DNA from 3 places in the Paraburkholderia sp. J7 genome. Region 2 is predicted to be linked to each of the others. Evidence: predicted binding sites of a transcription regulator. Region 2 holds the regulator's gene; each other region holds the start of a gene.
What was found. The regulator HrcA, encoded in region 2, represses chaperone genes, less so after heat shock. The targets are predictions, from matches to a motif close to TTAGCACTCNNNNNNNNNGAGTGCTAA.
Positions count from the first base shown of each region.

Region 1: rpoH (RNA polymerase sigma factor RpoH) is a predicted target of HrcA. The motif match lies at 2,344-2,370, and genes of this name have one in related genera.
Region 3: groES (co-chaperone GroES) is a predicted target of HrcA. The motif match lies at 1,355-1,381, and genes of this name have one in related genera.

Region 1 covers NZ_CAJMYZ010000001.1:92,714-96,870, forward strand. Annotated here, with positions in the region: gene leuA (2-isopropylmalate synthase) at 1-1,322, shown strand, start outside; gene U5A58_RS00415 (nuclear transport factor 2 family protein) at 1,463-1,846, opposite strand; gene rpoH (RNA polymerase sigma factor RpoH) at 2,426-3,361, shown strand; gene cydP (cytochrome oxidase putative small subunit CydP) at 3,550-3,852, shown strand; gene U5A58_RS00430 (cytochrome ubiquinol oxidase subunit I) at 3,839-4,157, shown strand, end outside.
Region 2 covers NZ_CAJMYZ010000004.1:120,745-124,901, forward strand. Annotated here, with positions in the region: gene recN (DNA repair protein RecN) at 1-206, opposite strand, end outside; gene U5A58_RS08050 (NAD kinase) at 313-1,224, opposite strand; gene hrcA (heat-inducible transcriptional repressor HrcA) at 1,458-2,477, shown strand; gene hemH (ferrochelatase) at 2,717-3,784, shown strand; gene U5A58_RS08065 (RNA-binding S4 domain-containing protein) at 3,822-4,157, shown strand, end outside.
Region 3 covers NZ_CAJMYZ010000003.1:54,422-58,578, reverse strand. Annotated here, with positions in the region: gene U5A58_RS05755 (family 2A encapsulin nanocompartment cargo protein cysteine desulfurase) at 1-1,137, shown strand, start outside; gene groES (co-chaperone GroES) at 1,414-1,704, shown strand; gene groL (chaperonin GroEL) at 1,727-3,361, shown strand; gene U5A58_RS05740 (sulfonate ABC transporter substrate-binding protein) at 3,427-4,157, opposite strand, start outside.

The sequences.
Region 1 (4,157 bases), on a different contig from region 2:
TGATCGCCCGCACGTTCGAAGCGCTCGAAGGCGTGCCGCGCGCGATCGTCCACCTTTACAACGCGATCTGCCCGTCGTTCCGCAAGATCGTGTTCGGCCAGTCGAAGGACGAAGTGAAGGCGCTCGCGGTCGAAGGCACGCGCATTATCCGCGAACATGCCGACAAAAACCCGCAAACACACTGGATTTACCAATATTCGCCCGAAACGTTCAGCATGACCGAGCTGACCTTCGCGCGCGAAGTGTGCGATGCGGTGGCCCAGACGTGGCGCCCCACGCGCGATCACAAGATGATCGTGAATCTCCCGGCGACCGTCGAAGCGGCGATGCCCAATGTCTACGCCGACCAGATCGAGTGGATGGACCGCAACCTCGCGTACCGCGACAGCATCGTCCTCTCGGTACATCCGCATAACGACCGCGGCACGGCGGTGGCCGCCGCCGAAATGGCGCTGCTCGCGGGCGCGGATCGCATCGAAGGCTGCCTGTTCGGCAATGGCGAACGCACCGGCAACGTCGATCTCGTCACGCTCGCGATGAACCTCTACACCCAGGGCATCGACCCGGGCCTCGACTTCTCCGACATCGACGCCGTGCGCCGCGTGGTCGAGCGCTGCAACCAGCTGCCCGTGCACCCGCGCCATCCGTATGCAGGCGACCTCGTGTTCACGGCGTTCTCGGGCTCGCACCAGGACGCGATCCGCAAGGGCTTCGCGCAGCAACGGCCCGACGCGGTCTGGGAAGTGCCCTATCTCCCGATCGATCCCGCCGATCTCGGCCGCAGCTATGACGCGGTGATCCGCGTGAACAGCCAGTCGGGCAAGGGCGGCGCGACGTATCTGCTCGAGCGCGGCATGGGCTTCACGCCGCCGCGCCGTGTGCAGATCGAGTTCAGCCACGCCGTACAGACCGTCGCCGATACGTCGGGCGAGGAAATCACGGGCGATGCCGTCTGCGCGCTGTTCGCGCGTGAGTACTTCGAAACGCGCGGGCCGGCCGCCAACGTGGGTTCAGGCCGGGTGCGCTGGGAAGGCCGCGACGTGGCCATGCCGGCTGCCGCGAACGCCGACGAGGCGCATGCGCAAGCCGTGGCCGCCGCAATCGCGGCAACGGCGGGCGAGCGTATCGAAATTACCTCGTTCGAGAGCGAACGTACGGCGCAGGGTGGCACGGCCGTATTCGTCGGTGCGCGTGTGGGTGGCCAGCCGCTGCGCCACGGCGTGGGCGTGGGTGATGACGCGGTCCATGCCTGCGTGGCGGCGGTGGTCAGCGCAGTGAATCGTGCGGCCTGGACGCGTATAGAAGAGCGCGTGGCGGCCTGACGCCGACCGCGCGCAGCAACCCAGGCAGTTTGAAGTCAAGCAGGGAAATCGGCGGCATGTTGAGCGCCGGCGGCAAAACGGGCCGCCGGCGTGCGCCTGAAGCGCCTAAGCGGCGCTCCAGCGAGTGGACTTACCGGTCGTCACTCGATCGCGCAACGCGTCGCCTGCCATGCGAGCAGACGCCAGTGACCACCCTCTTGCGTCTGGATCGCCGTATAGGCAATAGGAAAGAGCAGCGCACCGTTGTTCGCTTCCATCTCGATCAGCACGCGCCCGGAAACCACGCAGGCCTCGTTTCCGGCTTGAAACACGTCCTGCGACTGGATCTCGATCTGGCGGTAGCGGCGGCGGCCCGCCGTGATCGCATCGATGAACTGCTGCTTGGTCTCGCGTTTGCCGTTGGTGTGGACGAAGGTCGCGTGATCGGACAGCAACTGGTCCAGCGACGTGCCGTCGCCATCAACCATCGCGCGAAAGCGCTCGCGCTCAAGTCCGCGAATCGCATCGATTAGTTTTGCCGCCATCGCTCAAGCCCCTTGCGCGCCGGCCCGCGCCTGAGCGCAGCCCCACGCCGAAGATTTTCCGCATATGTCTGGCTGAAATTTATACCAGGATTTCACGCAAGGATACTTGCGATCAAAGACAACACCCCCATGTATGGCGCATAAGCCACGCGTCCGGTGAAAACTTCGCATGGCGGCAGCTGCATCCCCGCAGCCGCGCCCTGATGTCGCAGCGCAGCACTTTCAGCTTCGTCTGATGTCTATTCATCGGATTCTGTGGCAAAGTCCGAGCGCTGCGCGGCTCCGTCGAGAGCCCCCTTGATTCAACCCTTTATCTCCCGCGCCCCCGCGCCGGACTGCTGACCCGTTCTAGAGTGTTCCTTCGGCCTGCCCTGTGCGCTGGCCTGCGCCGGGCGCCAAGCCCCGCCCCGCTTGACTGCCGGCGTTTAGTGTAATCTATCGATACAACAATTTCGATAGGAATCAAGGAACCTTGAAGCCCCTACAGACTCCAAGTATTAGCACTCGGTGATTCAGAGTGCTAACATCCACCGTGGAGTCGGTGTCTGACTTTTGCAAGATTCCTGAGGAGTTCGCTACGTGAGCAACGCAATGACCATGACCCTTCCGAGTACGCTGAGCCCGTCGTCGGCCAAGGCCGGGGGCTCATTGGCGCTCGCGAATGCTTCCCTGTTGCCCGGCCAGCTGGGCAACATCGACGCCTATATTCAAGCCGTGAACCGGATCCCGATGCTGACGCCCCAGGAAGAGCGTCAGTTCGCGACCGAGTTTCGCGAGCAAAACAATCTTGAAGGTGCGCGCCGCCTGGTGCTGTCGCACCTGCGCCTCGTCGTGTCGATTGCGCGTAATTATCTAGGCTACGGCCTGCCGCACGCCGACCTGATCCAGGAAGGCAACATCGGTCTGATGAAGGCCGTGAAGCGCTTCGACCCCGAGCAGAACGTGCGGCTCGTGTCGTACGCGATGCACTGGATCAAGGCTGAGATCCACGAATACATCCTGCGCAACTGGCGCATGGTGAAAGTCGCCACGACCAAGGCGCAGCGCAAGCTGTTCTTCAACCTGCGCAGCCACAAGCAGGGCCTGCAGTCGTTCACGCCGGAGGAAATCGACGGCCTCGCGCAGGAACTGAACGTGAAGCGCGAAGAGGTCGTGGAGATGGAAACGCGCCTGTCGGGCGCCGACATCGCGCTCGAAGGCCAGACCGAGGACGGCGAGGAGTCGTACGCCCCGATCGCCTGGCTCGCCGACTCGCATAACGAGCCGAGCGCCGTGCTGGCCGCACGTTCGCGCGACCGCCTGCAGTCTGACGGCATTGCGAGCGCGCTGGAAGCGCTCGACGCGCGCAGCCGCCGCATCATCGAGGCGCGCTGGCTCAACGTCGACGACGACGGTTCGGGCGGCTCGACCCTGCACGAACTGGCCGACGAGTTCGGCGTTTCGGCTGAGCGCATTCGCCAGATCGAAGCAAGCGCCATGAAGAAGATGCGCACCGCGCTCGCCGAGTACGCGTAAGCCGCAGCAGGTCTAAAAGCCAAACCGAAAACCCCGTTCCCGCGAACGGGGTTTTTCTTTTGCGCGCTGCGAAAGCTGCGCACCTTCGCACCGGCCGCGCTGATTCCACCCTAAGATGATTTCGAGGTGGTGAGCCAGAGGCCGCGCCGCGGTCTGGCCTCGTAACGCGTTCGAGGGCACCCGTCGTCATGATCCCGGCATCCGGTCAACGCCAGCGCGCACCGTCGTTGCTGCGCACGCGCATCCTTCAGTGGATGCGCGGCCCCACCTTTGCGCGCGATATCGCCCTCGTTCTCGTCATCAAGCTTGTCCTGCTGATGGCGCTCAAATACGCATTCTTCAATCACCCGCAGGCAGAAGACATGAACATGCCGCCTGCCGCTGTCGCGCAGGCCATCCTGGCCGTGCCCATGGCATCAAGGCCCCAGCCGTCCGTGTCCCAAGCTCCGGCCACGCCGCCACAACGAGGAGACCGTCATGCCCGCGATTGAATCGGTGGAACTCTCGCGTCTTCAGTTCGCCATCACCGCGCTCTACCACTTCCTCTTCGTGCCGCTCACGCTCGGCCTCTCGTGGCTGCTCGTCATCATGGAGTCTGTGTACGTGATGACCGGCAAGGTGATCTACAAGGACATGACGCAGTTTTGGGGCAAGCTCTTCGCCATCAACTTTGCGATGGGCGTCACCACCGGCCTCACGATGGAGTTCCAGTTCGGCACCAACTGGTCGTACTACTCGCACTACGTGGGCGACATCTTCGGCGTGCCGCTCGCCGTGGAAGGGCTCGCCGCGTTCT
Region 2 (4,157 bases):
TCGAACTCGGCGGTGATGTCGGCGCGGCTCTCGCCCGTGCGCACGACGCTCGCGTCGGCGCGCGTGCCGAGCGTGAGGGCGAGGGCGTCGATCAGGATCGACTTGCCCGCGCCCGTCTCGCCGGAAAACACGGTGAAGCCGCTGTCGAATTCGAGGTCGAGCGCCGCGACGATCACGAAGTCGCGAATCGAAAGATGGCGAAGCATGGCGTCTGGTTCTGCTTGTTTTGGTTGGCTTGGGTTACCGTGGGACTGCTGGTAGCGCGGCAACTGCGTGGCAACGACCACGCGCGCTTCACGCGAAGACGCGGGTTTAGTCCTCCGGATCGCCCTGCAGCGAGGGGTGCTCGTTCCAGTGCAGTTTCTTGCGCAGCGTGCGGAAGTAGCTATAGCCGACCGGGTGCAGGAAGGGCACCGTGTGGCGCGAGCGGCGCACCTCGATCACGTCGTTCAGTTCGAGTGCCGTGAACGATTGCATGTCGAAGTTCACGTTGACGTCGCGGCCCGCCACGATCTGGATGCTCACCTTGGAGTCGTCGGGCAGCACGATCGGGCGGTTCGAGAGCGCGTGCGGCGCGATCGGCACGAGCACGATGCCTTGCAGCTGCGGATGCAGGATCGGCCCCTGCGACGAGAGCGCGTAAGCGGTCGAGCCGGTGGGCGTCGCGACGATCAAACCGTCCGAGCGCTGGTTGTACATGAAGCGGCCATCCACGTTCACGCGCAGTTCGGCCATGCCGGAAAAGCCGCTACGGTTCACGACCACGTCGTTGAAGGCGAGCGCGTGGTAGATCGGGTCGCCGTCGCGCGTGATGCGCGACTCCAGCAGCGAACGCTCCTCGCGCTCGAACGAGCCCGCGAGCAGTTGCGGCACGACCTCCTGCATCTCGGAAAACGCGATGTCGGTAATGAAGCCGAGCCGCCCATGGTTGATGCCGATGAGCGGCGTGCGGTACGGCGCGAGCTGGCGGCCGATGCCGAGCATCGTGCCGTCGCCGCCGAGCACGACGGCCACGTCCGCGCGCGCCCCGATCTCGGCAGGTTGCAGCGCGGGATAGCCTTGCGCGCCGATTTCCTCTGCGGTCTGCGCTTCGAACACGACCTCGAAGCCGCGCTTCGAAATGGTCTGGGCGAGCGCCATCAGCGGCTCGGCGATGCCTGGCGTATTGCTGCGCCCAACGAGCGCAACAGTCTTGAACTGGCTCTGGATCTTCTGGATCTGCATGCCGGCATTACACCATAGTCACGTCGCGAAAAGAACCTGGCGCAGACCGGGACAGGCCCGCCGGGCCTTGCGCGCCGCGCCTTCCAGCCCGCCGCCGGTGACACGGCGATGACAAGGCGCGAGGTATCGCGCGAAGTACCGGGGCGCCGCACCCTGAGCCGAAGGTACGCCCGCGAGGCCCGGTCTGGCGGCGCACTCGCGGCCAACCCGCCGTTAGGCTAAAATTTTGAGTCATGCTAGATCCTCGCGCACAAACCCTCCTCAAAACGCTGATCGAGCGCTACATCGCCGAAGGTCAGCCGGTCGGCTCGCGCACGCTGTCGCGCTATTCCGGCCTGGAATTGAGCCCGGCGACGATCCGCAACGTCATGTCTGACCTCGAGGAGCTGGGTCTCGTGTCCAGCCCGCATACGTCGGCGGGGCGTGTGCCCACGCCGCGCGGGTATCGCCTGTTCGTCGACACCATGCTCACCGTCGAGCCCAGCTCCGACGACGACGCGCTCACGCGCGCGGTGAAGACCACGCTGCGCCCGGGCGAGCCGCAGAAAGTGGTGGCGGCCGCCGCCAGCGTGCTCTCGAACCTCTCGCAGTTCGCGGGTGTGGTGCTGACGCCCCGGCGCAGCCACGTGTTCAAGCAGATCGAGTTCATGCGCCTGTCCGACAAGCGCATCCTGCTGATCATCGTGACGCCCGAAGGCGACGTGCAGAACCGCATCATGGCGACGCAGCGCGACTTCTCGCCTTCCGAGCTCGTCGAAGCTTCGAATTACATCAACGCGCACTTCGCTGGCCTGTCGTTCGACGAGGTGCGCCGCCGCCTGCGCGAGGAAATCGACGCGCTGCGCGGCGACATGACCTCGCTTATGCACGCGGCCGTGACCGCGAGCACCGAAGAGCCCGAAAGCGGCGACACCTTGCTCATTTCCGGCGAACGCAACCTGCTCGAAGTGGCCGATCTTTCGTCGGACATGGCGCGCCTGCGCAAGCTCTTCGACGTGTTCGACCAGAAAACCAGCCTCCTGCAGCTGCTCGACGTCTCGAGCCACGCGCAGGGCGTGCAGATTTTCATTGGCGGCGAGTCCCAACTCGTGCCGATCGAGGAAATGAGCGTGGTGACGGCGCCCTACGAGGTGAACGGCAAGATCGTCGGCACACTCGGCGTGATCGGGCCGACGCGCATGGCGTACAACCGGGTGATTCCGATCGTCGACATCACCGCGCGCCTGCTCTCGCTCACGCTCAGCCAGAACTGAGCGCCGCCACCGGCCCGCTGCATCGGCTATCAGGCCCATCTGTCTTTCCGAAGATCATCCCCGAAACGCTTGCCGCGCGCCATCGGCCGAACGGCCAATGCCAGGCAAACTCAGGCAACCGCTGACAACGCACGGTAACCCGCGCCGGCGCGGGCCGGTTTGGGCCGCCTGGACCGCCCGCTATAATGATTGTTTCGTGTAACCGTTGCTGCGCACTCGCGCGGCGCCACTGATCGCCTATGCGTTTCGACCTGGAGCGGCCTTCGCAGTCCGCCGCGGCGCATCGCGTCGCCGTGCTGCTCATCAACCTGGGTACGCCGGACGCGCCCACGCCGCGCGCCGTGCGCCGCTATCTCGCGCAGTTTCTGTCCGATCCGCGCGTGGTCGAGATTCCGGCCCCGATCTGGCAGGTCATCCTGCGCGCGTTGATCCTGCCGTTTCGCGGCCGTTCGTCGGCGAAGAAGTATGCGGCGGTCTGGACGCCCGAGGGCTCGCCGCTGCGCGTGCACACGCAAAAGCAGACCGAGGGCCTGCGCCACCTGCTGCAGATCAACGACTACACGGTCCTCGTCGATTACGCGATGCGCTACGGCACGCCCGACATCCCGGCGATGCTGAACCAGCTCAAGCTGGCGGGCGCGGAACGCATCCTGCTCATGCCGATGTATCCGCAGTACTCGGCGTCGACCACGGCCACGGCGTTCGACGCGGCCTTCGTTGCGCTGCGCCGCATGCGCAACCAGCCGGAAGTCCGCACGGTGCGTGGCTATCACGACCATCCGGCGTATATCGCGGCGCTCGCGGCCCAGGTGCATCAGTACTGGCATGCGCACGGCAAGCCCAATTTCGCGGCGGGCGACCGCCTCGTGCTGAGCTTTCACGGCGTGCCGAGCCGCACGCTCGATCTGGGCGACCCGTACCACGACCAGTGTCAGCAAACGGCCGCGCTACTCATGCATGCGCTGGAGCTAACGCCGGTCGAATGCCGGGTGACCTTCCAGTCGCGCTTTGGGCGGGCGCAGTGGCTGCAGCCGTACACGGCGCCCACGCTGCGGGAACTGGGGGCGGGCGGCGTGCGCCGCGCCGACGTGTTCTGCCCCGGTTTCACGGCGGATTGCCTTGAAACCATCGAGGAAATCGGCATGGAAGTGCGCGACGAATTCCTGCACGCCGGCGGCAAGGAATTCCATCGCATCCCGTGCCTGAACGCTTCGCACGCGTGGATCGCGGCGCTGGGCGAAATTGTTGCGCAACACCTGCAGGGCTGGCCGGTGCAGGCCGCGGCGCCGGCCGGTGCGGTGGCGTGACCCTGCAGATTGAGCGGCGCATTGCGGAAAGCCTCTGATGAACTACAAGATTTCGACTGAACCTGGCGCGCGGCTGCGCATCGACAAATGGCTATGGGCGGCGCGCTTCTTCAAGACGCGCTCGCTCGCCTCGGACGCCGTAGGCAAGGGGCACGTGCGCATTGGCGGCGACGCCGTGAAGGCATCGAAGGACGTGCGCGTGGGCGACCTCGTCGAAATTGAGATCGATCATGTGGTGTGGGAAGTGCAGGTGCGGGGAATTTGCGAGGTGCGCGGCCCGGCCAGCATCGCGCAAACGCTCTACGCGGAAACCGAGGCCGGGCGCGAGAGGCGCGCGGCGGAACAGGAGCGGCGCCGGCTCTTTCGCGAACCG
Region 3 (4,157 bases), on a different contig from region 2:
GACAACGCCGCCACGACGCACAAGCCTCAGGCCGTGATCGATCGTCTCGCGTACTTCTATGCGCACGAGAACTCGAACATTCACCGCGCCGCGCATGCACTGGCCGCGCGTGCAACCGACGCCTACGAGCATGCACGCAAAACGGTGCAGCGCTTCATCGGCGCTGCGTCGCCCGAGGAGATCGTGTTCGTGCGAGGCACGACCGAGGCGATCAATCTGATCGCCAAGAGCTGGGGCGTGCAGAATGTCGGCGAGGGCGACGAGATCGTCGTCTCGCATCTGGAGCATCACGCGAATATTGTGCCGTGGCAGCAGCTCGCGGCGCTCAAGGGCGCGAAGCTGCGCGTGATTCCCGTCGACGATTCGGGCCAGGTGTTGCTCGACGAGTATCGCAAGCTGCTCAACGACCGCACGAAGATCGTTGCGGTGACGCAGGTCTCGAATGCGCTCGGAACCGTGGTGCCGGTGCAGGAGATCGTGGAACTCGCACATCGCGCGGGCGCGAAAGCGCTCGTCGACGGCGCCCAGTCGATCTCGCACATGCGCGTGGACGTGCAGGCGCTCGACGCCGACTTCTTCGTGTTTTCCGGCCACAAGATTTACGGTCCGACCGGCATTGGCGTCGTGTACGGCAAACGCGAGGTGCTTGAAGCCATGCCGCCGTGGCAAGGCGGCGGCAACATGATCCAGGACGTCACGTTCGAAAAGACGGTGTTTCATGGTGCGCCCGCGCGCTTCGAAGCGGGCACGGGCAATATCGCGGATGCAGTGGGTCTCGGCGCGGCGCTCGACTATGTGAGCCGTATCGGCATCGAGAATATCGCCCGGTATGAGCACGACTTGCTTGCGTACGCAACGAGTGTGCTCGCGCCGGTGCCAGGCGTGCGTCTCGTCGGTACGGCGCGCGATAAGGCGAGCGTGCTCTCGTTCGTGCTCAAGGGCTATACGACTGAGGAGGTCGGGCAGGCGTTGAGCCGGGAAGGCATTGCCGTACGCGCCGGGCACCACTGCGCACAGCCGATCTTGCGGCGTTTCGGTCTCGAAGCGAGCGTGCGGCCTTCGCTTGCGTTCTACAACACCTGTGACGAGGTCGATGCGCTGGTGTCTGTCGTGCGTGCTCTGGCGCCACGTCAATAACAAAACGCGGGGCGCATGCGCCCCGCGTTTTCTCCTTGTTGCGCGGCTTGACCGGTGCCCGCGCAACCATCGCCTCCATCCCCTTCATCCCCTCCATCGCTGCGGCATCGAACCGCGAGTCGCGTCACCGCGATATCCATAGGCGCGTTCGCGAGATATCCATCTGCCAATTCGTTATTGGAGCGCCGCTCGCGCGCTTTCTATACTGGGTTTTCCATCAGCACTCGCACGTGGCGAGTGCCAATCTCATCGAGAACACCCCGGAGAAAGCCGCCCATGAGCCTGCGCCCCTTGCACGATCGCGTGATCGTCAAACGACTCGACCAGGAAACCCGCACCGCGTCGGGCATCGTCATTCCCGATAGCGCCGCGGAAAAGCCCGATCAGGGCGAGGTGCTCGCCGTGGGTCCGGGCCGTCGCGACAACGACGGCCGCCGCATTGCGCCGGACCTGAACGTGGGCGACCGCGTGTTGTTCGGCAAGTACGCGGGGCAAACCGTGAAAGTCGATGGGAACGAGCTGCTCGTGCTGCGCGAAGAAGACATCGTCGCGGTCGTGAATCAATAACGGAACCTGAGAGAACATCACTATGGCAACCAAAGACATCGTATTCGGCGACCTCGCCCGCACCAAACTCATTGAAGGCGTGAATCTGCTCGCCGACGCCGTAAAGGTCACACTCGGCCCGAAGGGGCGCAACGTCGTGCTCGAACGCAGTTTCGGCGCGCCCGTCGTGACCAAGGACGGCGTGTCGGTCGCGAAGGAAATCGAGCTGGGCGACAAGCTGCAGAACATCGGCGCGCAGATCGTCAAGGAAGTCGCCTCGAAAACCAGCGACGCGGCCGGTGACGGCACCACGACCGCCACGGTGCTGGCTCAAGCCATCGTGCGCGAGGGCCAGAAGTACGTGGCCGCCGGGCTCAACCCGCTCGATTTGAAGCGCGGCATCGACAAGGCCGTGCTGGCGGCCGTGGAGGAGCTGAAGAAGATCAGCAAGCCCACGACCACGAGCAAGGAGATCGCACAGGTCGCGACCATCTCGGCCAATGGCGAGGAGTCGATCGGCCAGCGCATTGCCGAGGCAATCGACCGGGTGGGCAAGGAAGGCGTGATCACGGTGGAAGACGGCAAGTCGCTCGCCGACGAACTCGACGTCGTGGAAGGCCTGCAATTCGACCGCGGCTATCTCTCGCCGTACTTCATCAACAATCCCGACAAGCAGATCGCGGAACTCGAAAACCCGTTCATTCTGCTGCACGACAAGAAGATCTCGAACATTCGCGACTTGCTGCCGGTGCTCGAACAGGTGGCGAAAGCGGGCCGGCCGCTCCTGCTCATCGCCGAGGACATCGAGGGCGAAGCGCTCGCCACGCTCGTCGTCAACAACATTCGCGGCGTACTCAAGACGGTTGCCGTGAAGGCACCCGGCTTCGGCGACCGCCGCAAGGCACTGCTCGAAGATATCGCGATTCTCACGGGCGGCCAGGTGATCGCGGAGGAAACGGGCTTCACGCTTGAGAAGGCCACGCTGCAGGAGCTGGGGCAGGCCAAGCGCATCGAGGTGGGCAAGGAGAGCACGACCGTGATCGACGGCGCGGGCGAAGCGGCCGGCATCGAAGCGCGCGTGAAGCAGATTCGCGCGCAGATCGAGGAAGCCACGTCCGACTACGATCGCGAGAAGCTTCAGGAACGCGTGGCGAAGCTCGCGGGCGGCGTGGCGGTGATCAAGGTGGGCGGCGCGACCGAGATCGAAGTGAAGGAAAAGAAGGACCGCGTGGACGACGCGCTGCACGCCACGCGCGCGGCCGTGGAAGAGGGCATCGTGCCGGGCGGCGGCGTCGCGCTGATCCGTGTGCGCCAGGCGATTCTCGACGTGAAGGGCAACAACGCCGACCAGACAGCGGGCGTGAAAATCGTGCTGCGCGCGCTGGAGGAGCCGCTGCGCCAGATCGTCACGAATGCCGGCGAAGAGGCGAGCGTCGTGGCGGCGCGTGTCGCGGAAGGCTCCGGCAACTTCGGCTACGACGCCGCCACAGGCGAATACGGCGACCTCGTCGAGAAGGGCGTGCTCGACCCGACCAAGGTCACGCGCACGGCGCTGCAAAACGCGGCTTCAGTGGCGGGCCTCTTGCTCACGACCGACGCGACCGTGCACGAAGCGCCCAAAGCCGGAGCTGCGACGGCGCCGGCCGGCGGTCCTGGCGGTGCGGATCTGGGCTTCTGAAGCGGGCTGCACGCGCCATGCGCCCCGACCGCTGCGCATGGCGGCGGTTCGTGGCGCAGGCGCGTTCAGGCCGAGCGCCAGCGCGCGTCGGCCACGACGAGCTTCTTCGGAATGAGCTTGAGACCGGAGAAGGTGTCGGCGATCTGCTGCTGATAGGCGAGGGTGGCGGCATCGATGGGCTGCACGCCGTATCCCGCTCGCTTGAGCGCGACTTCGAGCGTCGGCGCATCGAGCCCCACGAGAGGCGAAAGCTGCGTGGCCACGGCGGGCACGTTGTCGCGCGCCCACGTGTCCACCGCGCCGATCTCGTCGAGCAGCGCGTGGATGATCGGCGCGTGCGCGTTCGCGAAGCCACGGCTCGCAATGTAGTACTGCGTATTGCGCACGAGGCGCTCACCGTTTGCGATCGAGCGCGCGTTGGCCTGGCGTTCGATGGCCGCGAGGTACGGGTCCCAGATCACCCATGCATCGACGCTGCGGCTCGTGAATGCGGCGCGCGCGTCGGCGGGCGCGAGATAGATTGGCTGAATCTCTTCGTACTTCAGGTTGGCCTTCTCGAGCGCTTTGACGAGCAGATAATGCACGTTCGAGCCCTTGTTCAGCGCTACGCGCTTGCCGCGCAGGTCGGCGCTCGTACGGATCGGCGAGTCCTGGTGCACGACGATAGCCTCGCCCTGCGCAGCGGGCGGTTCGCTCGCGATATAGACAAAGTCCACGCCACCGGCCTGCGCGAAAATGGGCGGCGTTTCCCCAACCGTGCCGACATCCACCGCGCCCGCGGCCAGCCCTTCCAGCA